DNA from 4 places in the Rhizobium sp. A37_96 genome. Region 2 is predicted to be linked to each of the others. Evidence: riboswitches for the same ligand, from Rfam matches in the RefSeq annotation. Region 2 holds a riboswitch; each other region holds the start of a gene.
The links. Region 2 has a riboswitch for cobalamin ahead of ACQZ6J_RS01280 (DUF1636 family protein). Riboswitches for the same ligand answer to the same signal wherever they lie in the genome.
Positions count from the first base shown of each region.

Region 1 (4,758 bases), on a different contig from region 2:
TCCAGCCAGCGCTATCGTCTGGAAGCCGCGCGTATCACTGAAGCAGTGGCGCAGCGCTATGGCAAGCATCCCTTCGTGCATGCCTGGCAGACCGATAACGAGTACGGCGACCACGACACGATTCACAGCTATTCGCGAGTGGCGCTCCACGCCTTCCGCGAGTGGCTGGCCGCGCGCTACGGCACGATCGAGGAGCTGAACCGCGCCTGGGGCACCACATTCTGGAGCATGCACTACAACAGCTTCGACGAGGTGGATCTGCCCAACAATCTGGTCGAGGAGCCGAGCCCGACGCATCTGGTCGACTATTTCCGCTTCTCGTCCGATCAGGTGAAGAGCTTCAACAAGGCGCAGGTCGACATCATCCGCCGCCACTCACCGGGCCGGCCGGTCACGCATAACTTCATGTCGCAGAACACCGACTTCGATCATTACAAGGTCGGCGAAGATATCGATATCGCATCGTGGGACGTCTATCCCATGGGCGGGCTCATCAATGGCCGGCTGAGCACCGAGGAAAAGCAGCGCTATCTGCGCGTCGGCGATCCCGATCAAACGGCCTTCAATCATGACCTCTATCGGGCGGTCGGCCGCGGCCGGGCCTGGGTCATGGAGCAGCAGCCGGGACCGGTGAACTGGGCCTCGCACAACCAGTCTCCGGCCGATGGCATGGTGCGCTTGTGGACATGGCTCGCCTATGCCCACGGTATCGACATGGTTTCCTATTTCCGCTGGCGGCAGGCGCCGTTCGCGCAGGAGCAATTCCATGCAGGCCTCCTTCTGCCGAACAGCGAAGAGGATCAGGGCTACAAGGAAGTGGCGCAGGTCATTGCCGAGATGAAGCTGCTGCCGAAGGGCGAGGCGCGCGACAAAGCCGCCGTTGCGTTGCTGCTCGATTATGAATCCCGCTTTGCCACCCGCGCCTTGCCGCAGGGTCGCGATTATGCCGCCTCCGCCATTGCGCTCGACTGGTATTCCGCCGTGTCGCGCCTCGGCGTGGACGTCGATTTCATCGGCCAGCATTCCGATCTCGAAGGATACAGGCTGGTGCTGGCACCCGATCTCGTCATTCCCGATCCGGATTTCATTGCGCGCCTCAAGGCTTCCGGCGCCAAGGCGCTGTTCGGGCCTCGCAGCGGCAGCAAGACCCGCGACATGCATATTCCCGCCGATCTGCCGCCGGGCGTGCTTGGCGACCTCCTGGATTTCCGCGTCACGCGCGTCGAGTCTCTGCCGCCGTTCCAGTCCGAGACCGTTCTCTACGGCAATTCCAGCCACGAGACCTCCACATGGCGGGAAACGATCCGGACTACGGAGACGGTGCTGGCGACGTTCCAGGGAGACTATCGGCCGGATTCACCGGCCGTCATCGGCAATGACATCGCGCGCTACTGCGCCACGCTGCCGCGCGACGAGTTCCTGTTGAAGCTCATGGGCGACACGTTTGCCTGGGCCGGCGTGAGCAGCCTGCCGGATCTCGGCGATCTGCGCCTTGCGCGGCGCGGGAGGCTGCACTTCGCCTTCAACTATGGAAGCACGGTGGCGGCTGTCCCCGCAGCGCAGGATGCCGAATTTCTGATCGGCAACCGCGTGCTTGCGCCTGTCGGCGTGGCGGTCTGGCTCGATGGAGCCAAGGGTGCTGCGGCCGAGTGATGCGTCTCAAACGGCAGGCTCCGCCTGCCGTTCGCGGTGCGACAGCTTGCCTGTGGCAATACCGACAAAATGCCTGATGTCGTCGTGCAGGGCGCCGATGTCGTTTTCCTGTGCGCGCCATGGCGCCTGCCGTGATCTTCTGGTCATATTCAAGGTGCCATCGGCAAAGCGTGCCGGTGGATAATTGGGAAACCGGTCGCAGGCCGGTGCTGCCCCCGCAACGGTAGCGGACCGAATACTATCGACGGATGCCACTGGCACAACTGCCGGGAAGGTTGTCGACAGCGTCCGAACGGACAGGTCCGAAGCCCGGAAACCAGCCTTGACGGCAGGCTTGATTGATCACGGCGGGTGATCGAGAGGCGAATGCGGGCGTCTTGAGATCGCCCGGTTCCAATCTCGCAGCTTTCGTAGCAGTCATGCATGCGCCGGCCCGGTCACCGCTGAAGTCGCGGCTGCCGGAACCGATTTCGCTGCTGTTCAGCCCGTTGAGGAGCGGGCCGATCCGAAGATGCCCGGGATTCCGGGCGAGGATGTTCAAGCGTTCAATCAAGGAGGAGATGGCATGACTGGGAACAGAGGCGTCGTCTACATGCGACCCGGCAAGGTCGAGGTTCGCGATATCGACGATCCGAAGCTGGAGGCGCCGGATGGCCGCCGCATCGAGCACGGCGTAATCCTGAAAGTGATTTCCACGAATATCTGCGGCTCCGACCAGCATATGGTGCGCGGCCGCACGACCGCCATGCCGGGCCTCGTGCTCGGCCATGAGATCACCGGAGAGGTCATCGAAAAGGGCATCGATGTCGAGATGCTCGACATCGGCGATATCGTCTCGGTTCCGTTCAACGTCGCCTGCGGCCGCTGCCGTTGCTGCAAGTCGCAGGACACTGGCGTCTGCCTGACGGTGAATCCGTCGCGGGCCGGCGGCGCCTACGGCTATGTCGACATGGGCGGCTGGATCGGCGGCCAGGCGCGCTACGTCACCGTGCCCTACGCGGATTTCAACCTGCTGAAGTTTCCTGACCGCGACAAGGCCATGGCCAAGATCCGCGATCTCACCATGCTGTCGGATATTCTGCCGACCGGCTTTCACGGTGCAGTCCGCGCGGGCGTCGGCGTGGGCTCCACCGTCTATGTCGCGGGCGCAGGCCCGGTCGGTCTCGCGGCAGCCGCCTCCGCCCGCATCCTGGGCGCGGCTGTCGTTATGATCGGCGACTTCAACAAGGATCGTCTCGCGCACGCCGCCAAGGTCGGCTTCGAGCCTATCGATCTCTCCAAGAGCGATCGTCTCGGCGACATGATTGCCCAGGTCGTCGGCTCCAACGAGGTGGACAGCGCCATCGATGCCGTCGGCTTCGAGGCACGCGGTCATTCCGGCGGCGAGCAGCCGGCAATCGTGCTCAATCAGATGATGGAGATCACCCGCGCAGCAGGGTCGATCGGGATACCCGGATTGTATGTGACGGAAGATCCGGGTGCAGCAGATGCCGCGGCCAAGCAGGGCAGCTTGTCGCTGCGTTTCGGTCTTGGCTGGGCGAAGGCGCAATCCTTCCACACCGGACAGACGCCGGTTCTGAAGTACAACCGGCAACTCATGCAGGCGATCCTACATGACAGGCTGCCGATTGCCGATATCGTCAACGCCAGGATCATCTCGCTCGAAGATGCGGCGCAAGGCTATGAAAGCTTCGACCAGGGCGCTGCCACGAAGTTTGTCCTTGATCCGCATGGTGAGCTGTTGAAGGCAGCTTGAGGCACGGAAGCTCATACGACCACGCAAGGGCTCTCAGATGAAGATGACCGTGAGCGGGATCATGCATTCCCGCTCACGGTACTGTTTCCCTAAATGCTCGTGAGTTTGCCGGGCAACAAAAGGGCAATAAACCTCCAAGCCAAGTCAAATCGCGTTGGAAACGGCGGCCCGTTGCCGCCACCGAAGATGTCGGGCAGATATGGACGGAGGTCCTGGTTAGCGATGCTCACGGGTCTCATCTGAAGCAGAAGGCTCTCACCACTCAGAAGGTGACGAGACATCTTTTCATGAGCTGCTGAACCGTAAAATCATGCGCCTTCGGGATCAGGAAAAGCGTCAAACGGCGCTGCCGCCAAGGCTAATCGTCATCGATAATAGCAGTCGGTGTTGCCATTATACATCTATCCTTTACATTTATAGGGGCATCCCTATGGAGGAGCTCCGTCATCGCTTCCTAAGCAACGACGGCTTGGCAAGGAACGCTAACCCGAAGAGAACAGAAAAATGGCAAACTTTCTTGATAAATGGTCTTCTAAGAAGGCTGATAAGCCAAAGGCTGGCGCACGGAATGTCGTCGATACGTTTCGTGCACGAGTAGCGGAACAGAAGGCATATCTGGAGGAGTACGAGCGCGATTCAGCTGGTTTCAAGAAGTGGCGCTCCACCTGGTTCCAGCGCGTCCCCGGCGGCTTCGGCGTGACGGTTGGCCGTGACTCCGTCAATGCCGGCCATGGATTGAGCTATGTCGTCGTCGAAGCAGTCAAGGACGTGGCAGAGTTTCTCGACGATCTCACCTATCACGCGGAGAACGACGTCGGCTTCCAGCAGGCGCTCGAGCAGAACCGCCAGCGTCGCGTCGCACTTTTGAATGCGGCAAAGACCGGGGGAGATGCACCTGCCTCGAAGACCAAGGCGAAGGCCAAGCCTGCCGCAGCAAAGCCGGCTGCTGCCAAATCCGTTGCCAGCAAGGCGGCACCCAAGGCTGCTCGGGCCAAGGCTGCTCCTGCAGCTGCTCCGGCGCCGGCTGTTGCAGAAACGGCAAAGCCGAAGCGCACTCGCAAGCCGAAAACTGCAGGCGCTGCCGAGTAAAGACAATAAAGCCCGCTTCGTGCGGGCTTTATTGTGCCGCTGTCGAGCGGCTTGAGCATCTCCCGTTCGGGATACAGCCGAGCGCAAGGCTGTGCCGATACAGCCACTCCTGATGCCTGATCTCACCGCATCATCGGGAGATGAACGAGGCGACGCAAGCAGATCTGTAATGAAGGCAGATCTGCCTTCGGTGTTGTCCAGGTCATAGGGCCTGGCAACACGCCGCAAGGCGAGGGAAAGAAACGCGGCACTGGCGACGT
Region 1 is NZ_JBNWDS010000005.1:314,450-319,207, forward strand. Features, by position in the region: gene ACQZ6J_RS17030 (beta-galactosidase) at 1-1,653, shown strand, start outside; gene ACQZ6J_RS17035 (hypothetical protein) at 1,660-1,800, opposite strand; cobalamin riboswitch at 1,789-1,992, shown strand; gene fdhA (formaldehyde dehydrogenase, glutathione-independent) at 2,219-3,409, shown strand; gene ACQZ6J_RS17045 (hypothetical protein) at 3,914-4,498, shown strand.
Region 1: it holds a riboswitch for cobalamin, as region 2 does, so the genes downstream of both, fdhA (formaldehyde dehydrogenase, glutathione-independent) here and ACQZ6J_RS01280 (DUF1636 family protein) in region 2, are expected to answer to the same signal.

Region 2 (4,758 bases):
GCGAACGGCCAAAGCTGGCAATCCGTCATGAACGGCTTGCGCAAGCATGCGCGGTCGCTTTGGCGGTCCTTGCCGGCCGGCCAGAAGCAGCAGTTCAACCGGCATCTCAGGGCGCTCTACGACAGCCATCGCAACCGGCTGCCCGAGGCGCTGCATGTTCGCCTGAAGCAGGAGCTGGCCGAGGGAAATACCTTGCTGCGGCGTGGCCATTTCATCCGGCGAACGCCGACTGGGCTGGTCTTGAGACCGGCAGGGCGGCAGGAGACCGAACAGCTCTATGCCGACGATGTGATCGACTGTCGATGCCAGGCGCCCGATCTGAATGCCCCGCTGCTGCGGAGCCTGATCGACACCGGTCTTGCGGTGCCGGACGAGCTCGGTCTCGGCCTTGCCGTCGAGGCGGCAGGGGCGCTTGAGGTGAACGGCCGCACGACGGAAGGGCTCTTTGCCATCGGTCCCCTGGGTCTTGGCAGTCTCCCCGACATCGATCTGGTGCCGGAAATCGTGACGCAGGCCTATGCGGCAGCGGAAAGCGTCGCCGAGCGTTTCCATCCGCAGTGCAAGGCGGTGTAGCAACTCCCCGGTTTCCTCTCGTTATGCCAAGTCGGCTGTCCTTCCGCCGCTTCCCCACAGGTGCGATGTCGGAGGGTGAAAATAGCAGGTTGTTATTTGTTATGTAATAACGTAACAAAAGCTATGGCCTATGCCGAACCCAAGGACAAACGAAAGCGCACATGACATCGCCGTTGCCCACCTCCGTTTTCTATGAGATGAATAGCCTCGATGGTGCTGCCCTCGGATTGATCCTGAAGGTGGCTGAAAAGGGAACACGGTGCGGACTACCCATCAGGGGCCAAAACCGTGGCTGCCCCCGCAACTGTAAGCGGAGAGCGCGTTCGCAGCATGCCACTGGCTTTTTGCCGGGAAGGCGCGAACGGGTTGTGACCCGCGAGCCAGGAGACCTGCCATCGATGATATCAACCGTAACGGACGGGGTGTTCCGATGGAAAATCAGTGGTTGGGCGGGGACGCCGTTGCGTCCGTTGGCCCTATCTTGACTTTGCCTCCGGCGAATTCTCCGGGAGGCATTTCATGGACAAAGCAAAAGCGGCAGCGCACCGGATTACCGTCTGCACCAATTGCCGCCACGTCGGCAGGCCATGCCGGCCCGGTCTCGATCTTTTGAAACATCTGCAAGTGGCCATTTCCCAAGCGGGCAGAGTGCTTTCCGATGATTTCAGCCTTGAAGGCAGCGTCTGCATGGCGGGCTGCGAACGACCCTGTACGGTCGCGTTTCAGGCAACGGCAAAAGCGACCTATCTTTTCGGTGACATCGAGGACGCTGCCGATATTGGAGCGCTCGTTTCCTTTGCGCGGCTGTATCGGGATCGCCCGGATGGGCTGACGCGCGAGAGCGAGAGGCCGAGAGCGCTCGGCGGCAAGACGCTGGCGCGCATTCCGGCTGCCATAGTCTCGGCCGAATACCAGCTGTCGCCGTTGCAATAGGAGCCCACGATGTCCGAACGAAGCGCGCGATTGTACGCCGATGGCGTCACCTGGGGGCCTCAGAAAAGCATGCCGATCATCAGCGGCATCACGCTGTCTATCGAAGCCGGCGCCCGGCTGGCCATCATCGGCCCGAACGGAGCCGGCAAGTCGACCCTGTTGCGCTGCCTCTATCGCGGCCTCAAGCCGCAGCGGGGCACGGTGCGGCTCGATGGCGTCGATCTCTGGTCCATCGCTCCCAGGGAGGCGGCGCAACGGATCGCCGTCGTGCCGCAGGAGACACCGGGCGATTTTCCCTTCAGCGTGCGCGACGTGGTGCTGATGGGCAGAATTCCGCATCGCAAGGGCATGGCGCGCCGGAGCGACCGGGATCACGACGTCACGACCAAGGCTCTTGCACGCCTGGAGCTGGAGCCTTTGGCGCTGCGGCAGTTCGCGTCGCTGTCCGGCGGCGAAAAGCAGCGGGCACTGATTGCGCGTGCGCTGGCGCAGGAGCCTGAGCTCATCATTCTCGACGAGCCGACCAACCACCTCGACATCCGCCACCAGCTTGAGATTCTCGAGCTGTTGAAGGGGTTGGGGCCAACGATCATTACGACGCTGCACGACATCAACCTTGCAGCGGACTTTGCGACACATGTCGCCGTTCTCGATTGCGGGCGTCTCACGGGGCATGGCGAACCGGCGGATGTGCTCACCGTCGAACATGTGTCCAACGCGTTTCGCGTTGGCGCGCGCCTTCATCAGGCCGACAGCGGTCCGCAACGTTTTTCCTTCTCTCTTCGATAATAGGATCATTGGAGTCATTCATGTTTTCTCGCATATCCTTATCTGCCGCAGCATTGCTCCTGGGAGGTTTGCTCGCGGGCGCGGCGCTGGCAGAGCCAGTCACGGTACGCAGCTGCAATCGCGACGTGACGTTGGAGAAGGCGCCCGAGCGCGCCGTCTCCAACGACGTCAATTTGACCGAAATGATGCTGGCGCTGAAACTTCAGGATCGCATGGTCGGCTACACCGGCGTTTCCGGCTGGAAGACGCTGGACGAAAAGCTGCGCGAGGGCATCAAGGAACTGCCGGAGCTGTCTCCGAAATATCCGAGCAAGGAAGTGCTGCTTGGTGCCAACGCCGATTTCTACTTTGCCGGCTGGAACTACGGCATGAAGGTCGGGGGCGAGGTGACGCCGGAAACCCTGGAACCCTTCGGCATCAAGGTCTACGAGCTGACGGAATCATGCATTTTCGTCATGCAGAAGAACAAGCCGACCATGGACGACATGTTTGTCGACCTTCTCAATCTCGGCAAGATCTTTCGCGTCGAGGACAGGGCCGAGGCTCTGGTTGCCGGCTATCGCAAGCAGCTCGCCGAGATCCAGGCGAAGGTTAGCCATGCCGACAAGCCGACGCGCGTTTTCGTTTACGATTCCGGCGAGGAAAAGCCGTTCACATCAGGCCGCTACGGTATTCCGACGGCCATGATCGAGGTGGCGGGCGGCACAAACGTCATGGACGATGTCGAGAAGAGCTGGACCGAAGTATCCTGGGAGCCGGTCATCGAGAAGAATCCCGAAGTCATCATCATCGTCGATTACGGGCAGGTGACCGCCGCGCAGAAGATCGCCTTCCTCAAGGGCAACCCGGCCTTCAAGAACATCGATGCGGTAAAGAACGACCGTTTCGTCGTCTTGCCTTACGTCGAGGCGACGCCGGGGCCGCGCAACATCGAGGCCATTGCCGCCCTGGCCAAGGCCTTTCATCCGAACGCGATGTGATTGTCGCTAATGCCGATCCGTCCAGTCGATCATTGGGCGGATCTCCTTCTCAAGATTCGAGCATGCGCCTCAACCTTTCCATTTTCATCCCCTTGCTTGCCATAGGCTTCATCCTGTCGATCACCGCAGGCGTGTCGCTCGGCTCGGCATCCATCCCGTTCTCCACCGTCTGGTCGATCGTCGGCAACAAGCTGCACGCGGGCACATTTCCCGTCACATGGTCCGGCGGGCAGGAGAGCATAGTCTGGGACGTTCGCTTCCCGCGCGTCGTGCTGGCGGCGCTCGTCGGGGCGGGGCTTGCCGTGACCGGCGCCGTGCTCCAGGCGCTGACGCGCAATCCCCTGGCGGACCCGCATCTTCTCGGCGTTTCCTCGGGAGCGGCCTTCGGCGCCATTCTGGCGCTGTTGCACACCGGCCTCATCCTCGGCCTGCTGACGGTGCCGCTGTTTGCTTTCGCGGGCGCCCTGGCTGCAACTGCGGCGGTGGGGCTGACGACGCGCCTGACACGCTCCCATTCGGCCGATCGACTGGTCTTGTCGGGAGTGGCCGTGGCTTTCGTATTCACGGCGCTCGGCAACCTTCTCATCTTTCTCGGAGATCCGAGAGCCACCAATACCGTCGTCTTCTGGATGCTTGGCGGGCTGGGGCTGGCGCAATGGCAGCACCTCGTCTATCCGGCCGGGATACTGCTGTTTTGCCTTGCCTTGCTGCTCCCGAAGATGCGGGAACTGAACGCGCTCGCCATGGGCGACGAAACCGCCGTCACGCTCGGCATAGCCGTCACGCGGTTTCGCCTGCTGCTCTTCGTCGTGACAGCGCTGCTGACCGGCGTGATGGTCGCGTTCTCCGGCGCCATCGGCTTTGTCGGGCTGATGGTGCCGCATTTCGTGCGATTGATGGTCGGCGGCGACAATGTTCGCGTCGTGCCGCTGAGCGCCGTTTTCGGCGCGCTGACCTTGATCTGGGCCGATATCGTCGCGCGGCTGATCATGGCGCCGGAGGATATGCCGATCGGCATCGTCACCGGGCTCGCCGGTGGCGTGGCTTTCATCCTGATCCTGCGAAAGGGTCGTGGCGTGGACTGACCCATTGCCAAGGCTTTTCTCTGGCCTATTTCCGGGCGGGCAATGATCAGTCTCGCACGTCGTCTTCAAGATGAGGTGGGCGACATTCGGCTCCGGCTGGGGTTCGGGACCGGATAAAGGCGTGAAATGCCTTTGTGTCGCCTTTCTTTGTCTTACAAGCCGTATGCGTAAAGACTATGAAATTCGCAATCACAATACTGGACGACTCGGCTCTCCATTCTCTGCGGCGATTTCGGTCATCCACTGCCTGCGACCCATGTGTGACGAGGAGCTCTGCTTGCGCCCGCTGAAATTCCGTCTGTTTCTGCTGCCCCTTTTGCTGCTGGGACTGGGCTTCATTGCGGCTGTCGTCCCGCCGGCCGGAGGGTATGCCTTTGCGCAGGATCAGCAACCGGCTC
Region 2 is NZ_JBNWDS010000001.1:266,800-271,557, reverse strand. Features, by position in the region: gene ACQZ6J_RS01285 (FAD/NAD(P)-binding protein) at 1-573, shown strand, start outside; cobalamin riboswitch at 768-984, shown strand; gene ACQZ6J_RS01280 (DUF1636 family protein) at 1,093-1,506, shown strand; gene ACQZ6J_RS01275 (ABC transporter ATP-binding protein) at 1,516-2,295, shown strand; gene ACQZ6J_RS01270 (ABC transporter substrate-binding protein) at 2,316-3,275, shown strand; gene ACQZ6J_RS01265 (FecCD family ABC transporter permease) at 3,338-4,360, shown strand; gene ACQZ6J_RS01260 (mechanosensitive ion channel family protein) at 4,638-4,758, shown strand, end outside.

Region 3 (4,758 bases), 480 kb from region 2:
GCTGGCGGGCCGAAAACGGCGATTGCCGTTTTTGCTCGATGCCCCGCAGCTCATGAAGCCTGCCCTGGACGAGCGGATCATGCACCCGGACGGAAGTCAGCCGGGCATGCATGGTCTGCTGCGATGCCGTGAGCGACGAGGCGTCATCGCCGGCCGTGAAATGGCGGCCAAGCAGGGCGATTTCGTCGAGCTTCTGCGTCGCGAATGCGAGCCAGGAGCGAAGTTCGTCGTCAAGGGCCGTTTCCAGTTCGATGTCGATCGGGACATGCAGCAGCGAGCAGGACGGCGCAATCACGATATCCGCCTCGCCGCGAAGCGCGGCCACGGCGGCAATGCGTGAGGCGATGGCCTGAAGATCGCTTCGCCAGATGTTGCGCCCGTCGATGATCCCGAGAGACAAAGCGAGATGCGCCGGCGCACGACGGACGATATCCTCCAGCGTGCTGCCGCCGCGAACGAGATCGAGATGCAATCCGGCGACGGGAAGCTGCAGAGCGATGTCGAGATTGTCGCCCAGCGACCCGAAATAGGTCGCAAGCACGAGCTTGAGGTTTGGTGCTGCCTTGGCGAGCGCCTTATACGCCAGCGCGAAGGCCTGCCTTTCCTTGTCGGAGAGATCGAGGACCAGAGCCGGCTCATCCACCTGGACGCTGTCGACGCCTGCGTCGGCCAGCTCGGACAGGATGCGGGCATAGACTGGCAGCAGCCGCTCCAGAAGGTCGATCGGAGCGGAATCGTCGAGCGCCTTGCTGAGCTTCAGGAAGGTCACCGGCCCGAGGATCACCGGCCGGGTGTGGATGCCGAGCGCCTTCGCCTCCAGAAAGGCTTCGAGAGGCCGGTTGGATGTCAGCTCGAAGCGCTGATCGGCTTTGAGTTCCGGCACCATGTAGTGGTAGTTCGTATCGAACCACTTCGTCATCTCGAGCGCGGCCGCACCGGCTGCATGGTGCGCATGTCCGCAATCGGCGTGTCCGTTACCGGACGAACCGCGGGCCATCGCGAAATAGACGTCGAGATCGACCGGTCCCCCGCGCCATCCGTAGACCGGAGGCACAGCGCCCACCATGACCGCCGTGTCGAGAACGTGGTCGTAGAAGGAGAAGTCGTTGGAGGGGATGATGTCGATCCCTTTTTCCCGTTGCAGTCGCCAATGATCGGCGCGGAGCGTTCTGGCAGTCTCCAGAAGCGCGGCCCGATCGGTCTTGCCGGCCCAATAGGATTCGAGCGCGAACTTCAGTTCGCGATGTCTTCCAATACGTGGAAAACCGAGATTTGCGGTCTTGATGGTCATTTCCTTACCCCGAAGGTTGTGGGCAAGGCATTGGCTGACGCATCGACGATAGGCACAGTGCGCCCGTCGCAACGCGGCACACCGGGACACCCCGCCCGTGGACGTTATCTATCGCGGCAGGTCTCCTGGCTTGCGGGTCATCGCTACCGTTCCGTCTTCCCGAGGCGTCTTCCTCAGTGACATGGTGGAACGGCGGCTCTCCGCCTACAGTTGCGGGGGCAGCTTCGGCATGGACGAACATCGTCGCACCGAATTCCCTCTTAGCTCATCCGCATTGGCGCGGGTAAGAACCACGATGGCGTCAACATGAACGACGCAGGCGCAAGCGTCAAGGAGATATAAAGATATCTTTATATCTTGGTTTGGAATTGCGTGAGCTGCAGATCATGGGCATCGGAGACGCATCGACCGTGCGCGGCCCCAATAACGCTGCCATCCATGGCGAATGGTTTGCTGCAGCGTCTCGATGGGAAAAGGTTGCCGCTTTGAGGCCCGTACGCGATCGCGAGTGAAAGCGGACGCAAACGACCGAGAAAAGCATAACGCCCCTCCGGCCTCCGAAGCCTGCGGAAAATCCGCAGGCGACAACGCAACCAGGCCAGACCCGAGACATTTTGGCCCAGGCTGGAGTGACGGCCGGCAGGAAATCTCTCGCCGTGCCGGCGCCTTGCTTCGATTGGCTAATCGGCCGAGCTGCCGTTCGCCACGAATTTAGTGGTTCTTGTTCGGCCCTTTGCCGGTGGTGAAGCTGCAGGTTTTGATCTTGCAGCTCGGATCGTCGCTTGTCGGGACGCTGGCGCTGGCCATCGTACCCTGGCCGAGGCACGACATCGAATTCGAAACGGTTCGGTTGTACATCATCATGCCCGGATGGTGCGACGGGTATTTCAGCACGACTGAACCACCTTCCTGCGCCATCTTTTCATGCACGGTTGCGCAGGTCATTGACTTGGAATTGTAGGCCGACATGGCCATGGCATTCGTGGAAATCATTCCGATTGCTGCAAGTAATACGATCGTCTTCATGGGGCTTCCTTTAATCAACACCGAATGGCGCTGAAAATGACTTATTCCTTCATTAGCTTCAGTTTTATGACAGCGAGCCGACTTCCCCCCGTCGGCTATTCACATCCCTGTCAGAAGCAAACGGCACATCATCGGTACGGTTGAGCGCAAGGCGCTCGCGCCTCGCTGCGCCCACCGGCCGGATGCAGATCCGGGCGCAGATTTTCAAGTTGTCCCGCAAAACGAACGAGGCCCGATACGAATACCGGGCCTCATTTGCAATCAAATCAAGCTGAGCCGAAGTCTCAGAAAGTCCGCTCGAAGCGAAGGATGCCCGAGAAGGTATCGTCACCCGGCACATCGTAGTGAACATAGGTCACTTCCGGCTCGACCAGGAGGTTCTTGACCGGGTTGAACTTCAGGTTCGTCGTTGCCTCGAAGATCTTGGAGTCGGTGTAGGCGAGCTGAACGTTCCACTTCAGCTTGTCGTTGAACGGCACGCCGACGCCGCCCCAGACGGCCCAGTCACCCCAGCCGCAATCCGCGCCGTGAACAACGCCGGAGGACGTCGTGCAGGCCGAGACGTTCTGGTTCGAACCGGCATACTGGTTGAGCTTGTCGCCATCGGTGTTCCAGCCGCCCATCAGGAAGGCGGAGAAGACGCCGAAGTCGGCATCGACGCGAGCCTTGATGGCGCCTTCTTCGACGATCGAGTCGTAGCCGCCGACGACGCGGAACTGCCATGCGCCAGCCTTGTAGCCGAGACCGGCAACGACGTTCGGGGCATAGTGGTCGGACTCGGACAACTGCCAGCTTCCACCGTAAGCGCTGGAGGTGGTACCGGAGTTGCTGTCTTCGAGCGAGATGACGCCCGTGAAGCCGGTGCCGCTGTCATAGTTGTAGGTGAGCTGATTCAATTCGTACGGACCGTCATAGATGACGTCGTCCTGGATCACGTCGCCAGCATAGCCGACGAACTGGTTGTATTGCGAGTCCGTCTTGCCCACGGTGAAGCCGCCGAGGGTGATGTAGGACCACAGCAGGTTGGTGCCGGTGGAGCCGCCGTCATTCCAGTCCCAGCGAACGATGGTTTCGGTCTTCAGCGGACCGTATTCGGTGTCGGTCGCGGTGTTGACGTCGAGTTCGGCGCGGGTGTGCCACTTCGTGCCGAAGCTGCTGTCACGATTGTAGGGATCCTTCCACTGGCCTTCGGTGCGAACCTTGCCGCCGACCCGCAGGCAGGTCTCGGTGCCGGGGATGAAGAAGTAACCAGCGCCGAAAGCATCGCAGATGCGAACATATTCCAGCGGCTCGGGTTCGGCTGCGACGATAGCGTCGGCAGCATGGGCGCCGGATACGACGCACAAGGCAGCAGCGGAGCCAATAAGCAAGCTCTTGATGTTCATGGTAACTCCATTCCTCATTTGAACTTGCGCGATTGACGAACCTGGGGGGCCGCTCGACATCAAGTTTCAGTCCTTAGTTCCGAAGCACAACGCCTCGCTTCCGGGCAGAAAGTTGCATTTGCGATCCCGCTTTTACAAGGACCTAAACATATGTGACAGCACGTACATATGCCGTGTTGCCCAAACGACGCACATGTGTACGGAGCATGACAGGAGTGTGACAAACACACCAATCCACAATCAGTATCGCAACCACGGAAACACGCATGGGTAGATGCCCGGGGAGCAAGTCCGCCAGCCCGCCGGCCGTTCCCTGTCGCGAATCCGGTCGCGGTATACGGCGCTGGACTGCCGGCAACGAGTCTTGATAGACTCACGGAGCGCAGACAGCGTATCCATCCATGGCAAATCGCAGGCGGGATCATCATGCCGAAGATCGATGTTGCAGCCGTGCCTAAAATCAAGGGCACCCGATATCCCGCTCCATTCAACGAACCCTGCGCCGAGCGCATACGCCAGCGGCTGGGTGATGCCGGCGGTCTCCAGGATTTCGGCGTCAACCTGATGCGGCTGCCGCCGGGCAATTGGTCGAGCCAGCGGCACTGGCATTCGGAAGAGGACGAATTCGTCTATGTGCTGGAAGGCGAGTTGACGCTGATCGAGGATGACGGCGAAACGGTGCTGCGCGCCGGCGACTGTGCCGCCTTCCCGAAAGACTCGGGCAACGGTCATCACATGGTCAACAAATCGAACGCCATGGCGATCTATCTCGAGGCCGGCACCCGTTCTCCAACGGACCTCATTACCTGCTCCGATATCGACATGATGAGCTCGAGCACGGACGGACTGTTCGTGCACAAGGACGGGATGCCCTATCCGGACGGTTAGAATGGCCGCGGCGCTGGCTCGGCCGCGCGGCTATCTCCGTTCATCCCCGCTCGCCGGAGCCGTCCGGTATGAGAAAAGACGTGTCGGCGCGCCATGCAGCATCACGTCCCGCTCGAAACCGAAGCCGCATTTTTCCAGCACGCGCCGGGAAGCGACATTGACGGGGCG
Region 3 is NZ_JBNWDS010000001.1:748,073-752,830, forward strand. Features, by position in the region: gene metE (5-methyltetrahydropteroyltriglutamate--homocysteine S-methyltransferase) at 1-1,291, opposite strand, end outside; cobalamin riboswitch at 1,390-1,601, opposite strand; gene ACQZ6J_RS03630 (hypothetical protein) at 2,003-2,317, opposite strand; gene ACQZ6J_RS03635 (porin) at 2,602-3,702, opposite strand; gene ACQZ6J_RS03640 (cupin domain-containing protein) at 4,129-4,590, shown strand; gene ACQZ6J_RS03645 (GNAT family N-acetyltransferase) at 4,621-4,758, opposite strand, start outside.
Region 3: it holds a riboswitch for cobalamin, as region 2 does, so the genes downstream of both, metE (5-methyltetrahydropteroyltriglutamate--homocysteine S-methyltransferase) here and ACQZ6J_RS01280 (DUF1636 family protein) in region 2, are expected to answer to the same signal.

Region 4 (4,758 bases), 480 kb from region 2:
CGCCGTTCTGGATCGTATCGAGCAGCGTCAGGCCGGTGAAGACGCGGATGGTGAGCTGCTGCTCCTCGGGCTTCAACGTCGCCCAGGATTGGATGTCGTTCGAAAGCGGCACCTTTTCCGGCAGCCAGAAATTGCCGGTCAGGCGGTTCCAGACCTCAAGATCCTTGTCGTCCTCGATGCGGTTCCAGTTGATGGCGCGAACGCGGCTTGCCGGCTTGAATTGCATGTTCATGGGAATGTCCTTTTCAAACCGGAAATCAAAGGGCGCAGGAAACGCAGCCCTGCACCTCGGTGCCGGACAGCGCCATCTGGCGAAGGCGAATGTAGTAGATGGTCTTGATGCCCTTCTTCCAGGCGTAGATCTGCGCCTTGTTGATGTCGCGCGTGGTCGCCGTGTCACGGAAGAACAGCGTCAGCGACAGGCCCTGGTCGACATGCTGGGTGGCTGCGGCATAGGTATCGATGATCTTTTCCGGGCCGATCTCGTAGGCGTCCTGATAGTAATCGAGGTTGTCGTTGGTCATGAAGGCGGCCGGATAGTAGACGCGGCCGATCTTGCCTTCCTTGCGGATCTCGATCTTGGAGACGATCGGGTGGATCGAGGAGGTCGAGTGGTTGATGTAGGAGATCGAGCCTGTCGGGGGCACGGCCTGCAGGTTCTGGTTATAGAGCCCGCCTTCCATGACGGCCTGCTTCAACTCCACCCAATCCTCCTGCGTCGGGATGGCGATGCCAGCCTTCTCGAACAGTTCAGCCACGCGTTCGGTCGCGGGCACCCATGCCTGATCGGTATATTTGTCGAAATACTCGCCGGAAGCATATTTCGAGTTCTCGAAGCCCTTGAAGCTCTGGCCTCGCTCGACTGCCAGCCGGTTCGAGGCGCGGACGGCGTGATAGGTCACGGTGTAGAAATAGATGTTGGTGAAATCGACGCCTTCCTCGGAGCCGTAAAAAATGCGCTCACGGGCGAGATAGCCATGCAGGTTCATCTGGCCGAGGCCGATGGCGTGGCTTTCGTCGTTGCCCTTTTCGATCGAAGGGACCGACGAGATGTGGCTCATGTCGGAGACCGCCGTCAGCGCCCGGATCGACATCTCGATCGTCTTGCCGAAATCGGGGCTGTCCATCGCGGCGGCAATATTGAGCGAGCCGAGATTGCAGGAGATATCCTTGCCCATATGCGTGTAGGAGAGGTCGTCGCCATATTCGCTGGCTTCGCTGACCTGCAGGATTTCCGAGCAGAGGTTGCTCATGGTGATGCGGCCGGCAATCGGATTGGCGCGGTTCACCGTGTCTTCGAACATGATGTAGGGATAGCCGCTCTCGAACTGAATTTCGGCGATCACCTGGAAGAATTCGCGCGCCTTGATCTTCTTCTTGCGGATGCGGCTGTCGGCCACCATCTCGCGATACTTTTCCGTGACCGAGATTTCGGTAAACGGCACGCCATAGACGCGCTCCACGTCGTAGGGCGAGAACAGGTACATATCCTCGTTGTTCTTCGCGAGTTCGAAGGTGATGTCGGGAATGACGACGCCGAGCGACAGCGTCTTGATGCGGATCTTCTCGTGGGCGTTCTCGCGCTTGGTATCGAGGAAGCGCATGATGTCGGGATGGTGGGCGTTCAGATATACCGCACCCGCACCCTGCCGCGCGCCGAGTTGGTTGGCATAGGAGAAGGAGTCTTCCAGCAGCTTCATCACCGGGATGATGCCGGAAGACTGGTTCTCGATATGCTTGATCGGCGCGCCGGCTTCGCGGATGTTGGTGAGTGACAGCGCCACGCCGCCACCGCGCTTGGAAAGCTGCAGGGCGGAATTGATGGCGCGGCCGATCGATTCCATATTGTCTTCGACCCGCAGCAGAAAGCACGATACCAGCTCGCCACGCTGCTTCTTGCCGGCGTTGAGGAAGGTCGGCGTCGCCGGCTGGAAGCGTCCGGAGATGATTTCGTCGACCAGATCGCGGGCAAGCTGCTCGCTGCCGCGCGCCAGCGCCATTGCGACCATGCAGACGCGATCCTCGTAGCGCTCCAGATAGCGCTTGCCGTCAAAAGTCTTCAGCGTGTAGCTGGTGTAATATTTGAAGGCGCCGAGGAAGGTCGGGAAACGGAACTTCTTCGCATAGGCGTGATCGAAAAGATCGCGCACGAAGTTGAAGGAATAGTAGTCCAGCACTTCCTGCTCGTAGTAGCCTTCGGTCACCAGATAATCGAGCTTCTCGCGCAGATTGTGGAAGAAGACCGTGTTCTGGTTGACGTGCTGAAGGAAATACTGCTTGGCCGCCATGCGGTCCTTGTCGAGCTGGATCCTGCCCTGCTCGTCATAGAGGTTCAGCATGGCGTTGAGGGCGTGATAGTCGAGTGCCGCTTCCGCGGCCTTTGTCGACCGGTCGCCCGCGTCCCGCGATAAAGAAGTATTTAGCGTGTCCAAAATCGTTCCAATCCGTGTCTGACATTGGCGACATCCTCATCCGTGCCCAGAAGCTCGAACCGATAGAGATACGGCACCTGGCATTTGCTGGAGATGACGTCGCCGGCGATCCCGAAGGTCGCGCCGAAGTTGCTGTTGCCCGCGGCGATGACCCCGCGAATGTTCGAACGGTTGCCCGCATCGTTGAGGAAGCGGATCACCTGCTTGGGCACGGCCCCCTTCCCTCCCTCGCCGCAATAGGTCGGAACGATGAGGACATAGGGCGAGGTCGCACGAAGCTCGTCTCCCGCGCCGAGCGGAATGCGCGCGGCCGGCAATGCAAGCTTTCCAACGAAGCGATGGGTATTCTCCGATCGGCTGGAGAAATAGACGATCTCGCCCATCGCCAGCTCCTCAGGCGAGCGCGCTGATCATGTCAGGACGGAAACCGGCCCAATGCAGCTCGCCGGCGACGACAACCGGGACCTGGCGGTAGCCGAGACCCTGCACCAAATCATAGGCGGCCGTATCGGTCGATACGTCGACGATCGTATAGTCGATGCCCTGGCGATCGAGGGCGCGGGTCGTTGCGGTGCATTGGACGCAGGCGGGCTTGCTGTAGACGGTGATGCTCATCGAATATCCTCGTGTCTGTTAAAGGCATGCAAAATCATTCGGGCATCGGATGATGCCCGCTTGGCGGGATTGAAAATGGAGGCAAACCCAGTCGGCAGCCGGTCGCTTAAGCGACCGTCACTCGCGCGGGCGGCTGTGGATACTCAAGAACATGGACTTCACCCCGAAGTAATTTTCGCGAGGTTTTCGGGGAAGCGATGACGGCCATCATGCCGCGGGAACCATCGCTCGCCAGCCGGACACCCCGCCCGTGGATGCTATTGCTCGAGGCAGGTCTCCTGGCTTGCGGGTCACAGCATTCGCCTCGCCTTCCCAAGACACATGGTCCCAGTGACTTTAATCGAACGAATGCTCACCGCTCACAGTTGCGGGGGCAGCTCCGGCTTGGCAATCATCATGCTTGCCGACCGGATTCCCTTCTTAGCTTCCAATTCTTGCGAATCAGAAGAACCTCGAACACTATATATAGTAGACGAGGTAAATTTTGGGTCAATAATTATGATCGCAGCCCCTCCGGATTCCTGGGGATGACTGCAACTGGACGATGGTCTGAATCGACGGCAACCATGTTGAAAGTCCCGCGGGCTGTCAGATGGCGCTTGCCGGACAAGGGATCCTCTGACCAGAGCTCGGTCTCGACGGCCATGGATGCCGTTCCGATTTTCGTCACCTTCGCCAGGGCCTCGACAATCTCCCCGATGGCAACGGGACGCTGGAAGTCGATCCGCTCGGAAGATGCAAGCACGGTCAGGGTACGCGAGCGCCGCGAGGCGGCAACGAAGGCGGCCTTGGTCATGAAGGCGAGCGCCTCGCCGCCGAACATCTTGCCGGCGCTGTTTGACTGATCGGCAAAGACGATATCGACCATCCGTACCCCGTCGCGGTGGCAGTCCTCGATCCCGTCGGGCAGCGACGGCAGGCTCCAGTCGGTCGGGCGATCCTCGTCCGGAACGGCAACCATATGAAAGACGCCGCACGTGCAGAGATGCCGCCCGGCCCCGACGATCGTCTCGGCCGTCATGCTGACCTCGATGGTCAACGAGCGGCGTCCGGCCGATATCGGCTTTGCTGTCACTTCGACGATTTCACCGATGCGGGCCGGCTTCCTGAAATCGACCCTCTCGCAGGACGCCGTTACGAACGGCACCCGGCCGAAACGGCTGGCCGCGATAAAGGCGACGCGATCCATGAGGGCAAGGCCCGCCCCGCCGAAAAGCGTGCCATGATGGTTGGTGTCGCCGGGAAAGACGATATCGATAAGTGTGCTGGGAGCCGGCCCGCCGGCCGGCTCCCCCGATGATGGCAAGTCCCGGCTCATACGCTTGCCGTGCGCTGGCCATTGCGCGCAAGCTCCAGCCGAAGCTTCGCGGCGGCGGCGACCATGTTCGCCAGCGCCGGCTTGACCTCGTCCCACTTCCGGGTCTTCAGACCGCAATCCGGATTGACCCAGAGCTGGCCGTCGGTCAGCCGTTCGCGCGCGAGCGAGAGCAACGTCCCCATTTCCTCGATGGAGGGGATGCGCGGCGAATGGATATCATAAACGCCCGGTCCGATCTCGTTCGGATAGTCGCGCTCGACGAAGGCGTCGAGCAGTTCCATCCGCGACCGCGACGTCTCGATGGAGATGACATCCGCATCCATGGCCGCGATCGCCTCCATGATGTCGTTGAACTGCGAATAGCACATATGCGTATGGATCTGCGTTTCATCG
Region 4 is NZ_JBNWDS010000001.1:742,660-747,417, forward strand. Features, by position in the region: gene nrdF (class 1b ribonucleoside-diphosphate reductase subunit beta) at 1-232, opposite strand, end outside; gene nrdE (class 1b ribonucleoside-diphosphate reductase subunit alpha) at 258-2,432, opposite strand; gene nrdI (class Ib ribonucleoside-diphosphate reductase assembly flavoprotein NrdI) at 2,420-2,815, opposite strand; gene nrdH (glutaredoxin-like protein NrdH) at 2,826-3,047, opposite strand; cobalamin riboswitch at 3,299-3,517, opposite strand; gene ACQZ6J_RS03620 (acyl-CoA thioesterase) at 3,544-4,353, opposite strand; gene metE (5-methyltetrahydropteroyltriglutamate--homocysteine S-methyltransferase) at 4,362-4,758, opposite strand, start outside.
Region 4: it holds a riboswitch for cobalamin, as region 2 does, so the genes downstream of both, nrdH (glutaredoxin-like protein NrdH) here and ACQZ6J_RS01280 (DUF1636 family protein) in region 2, are expected to answer to the same signal.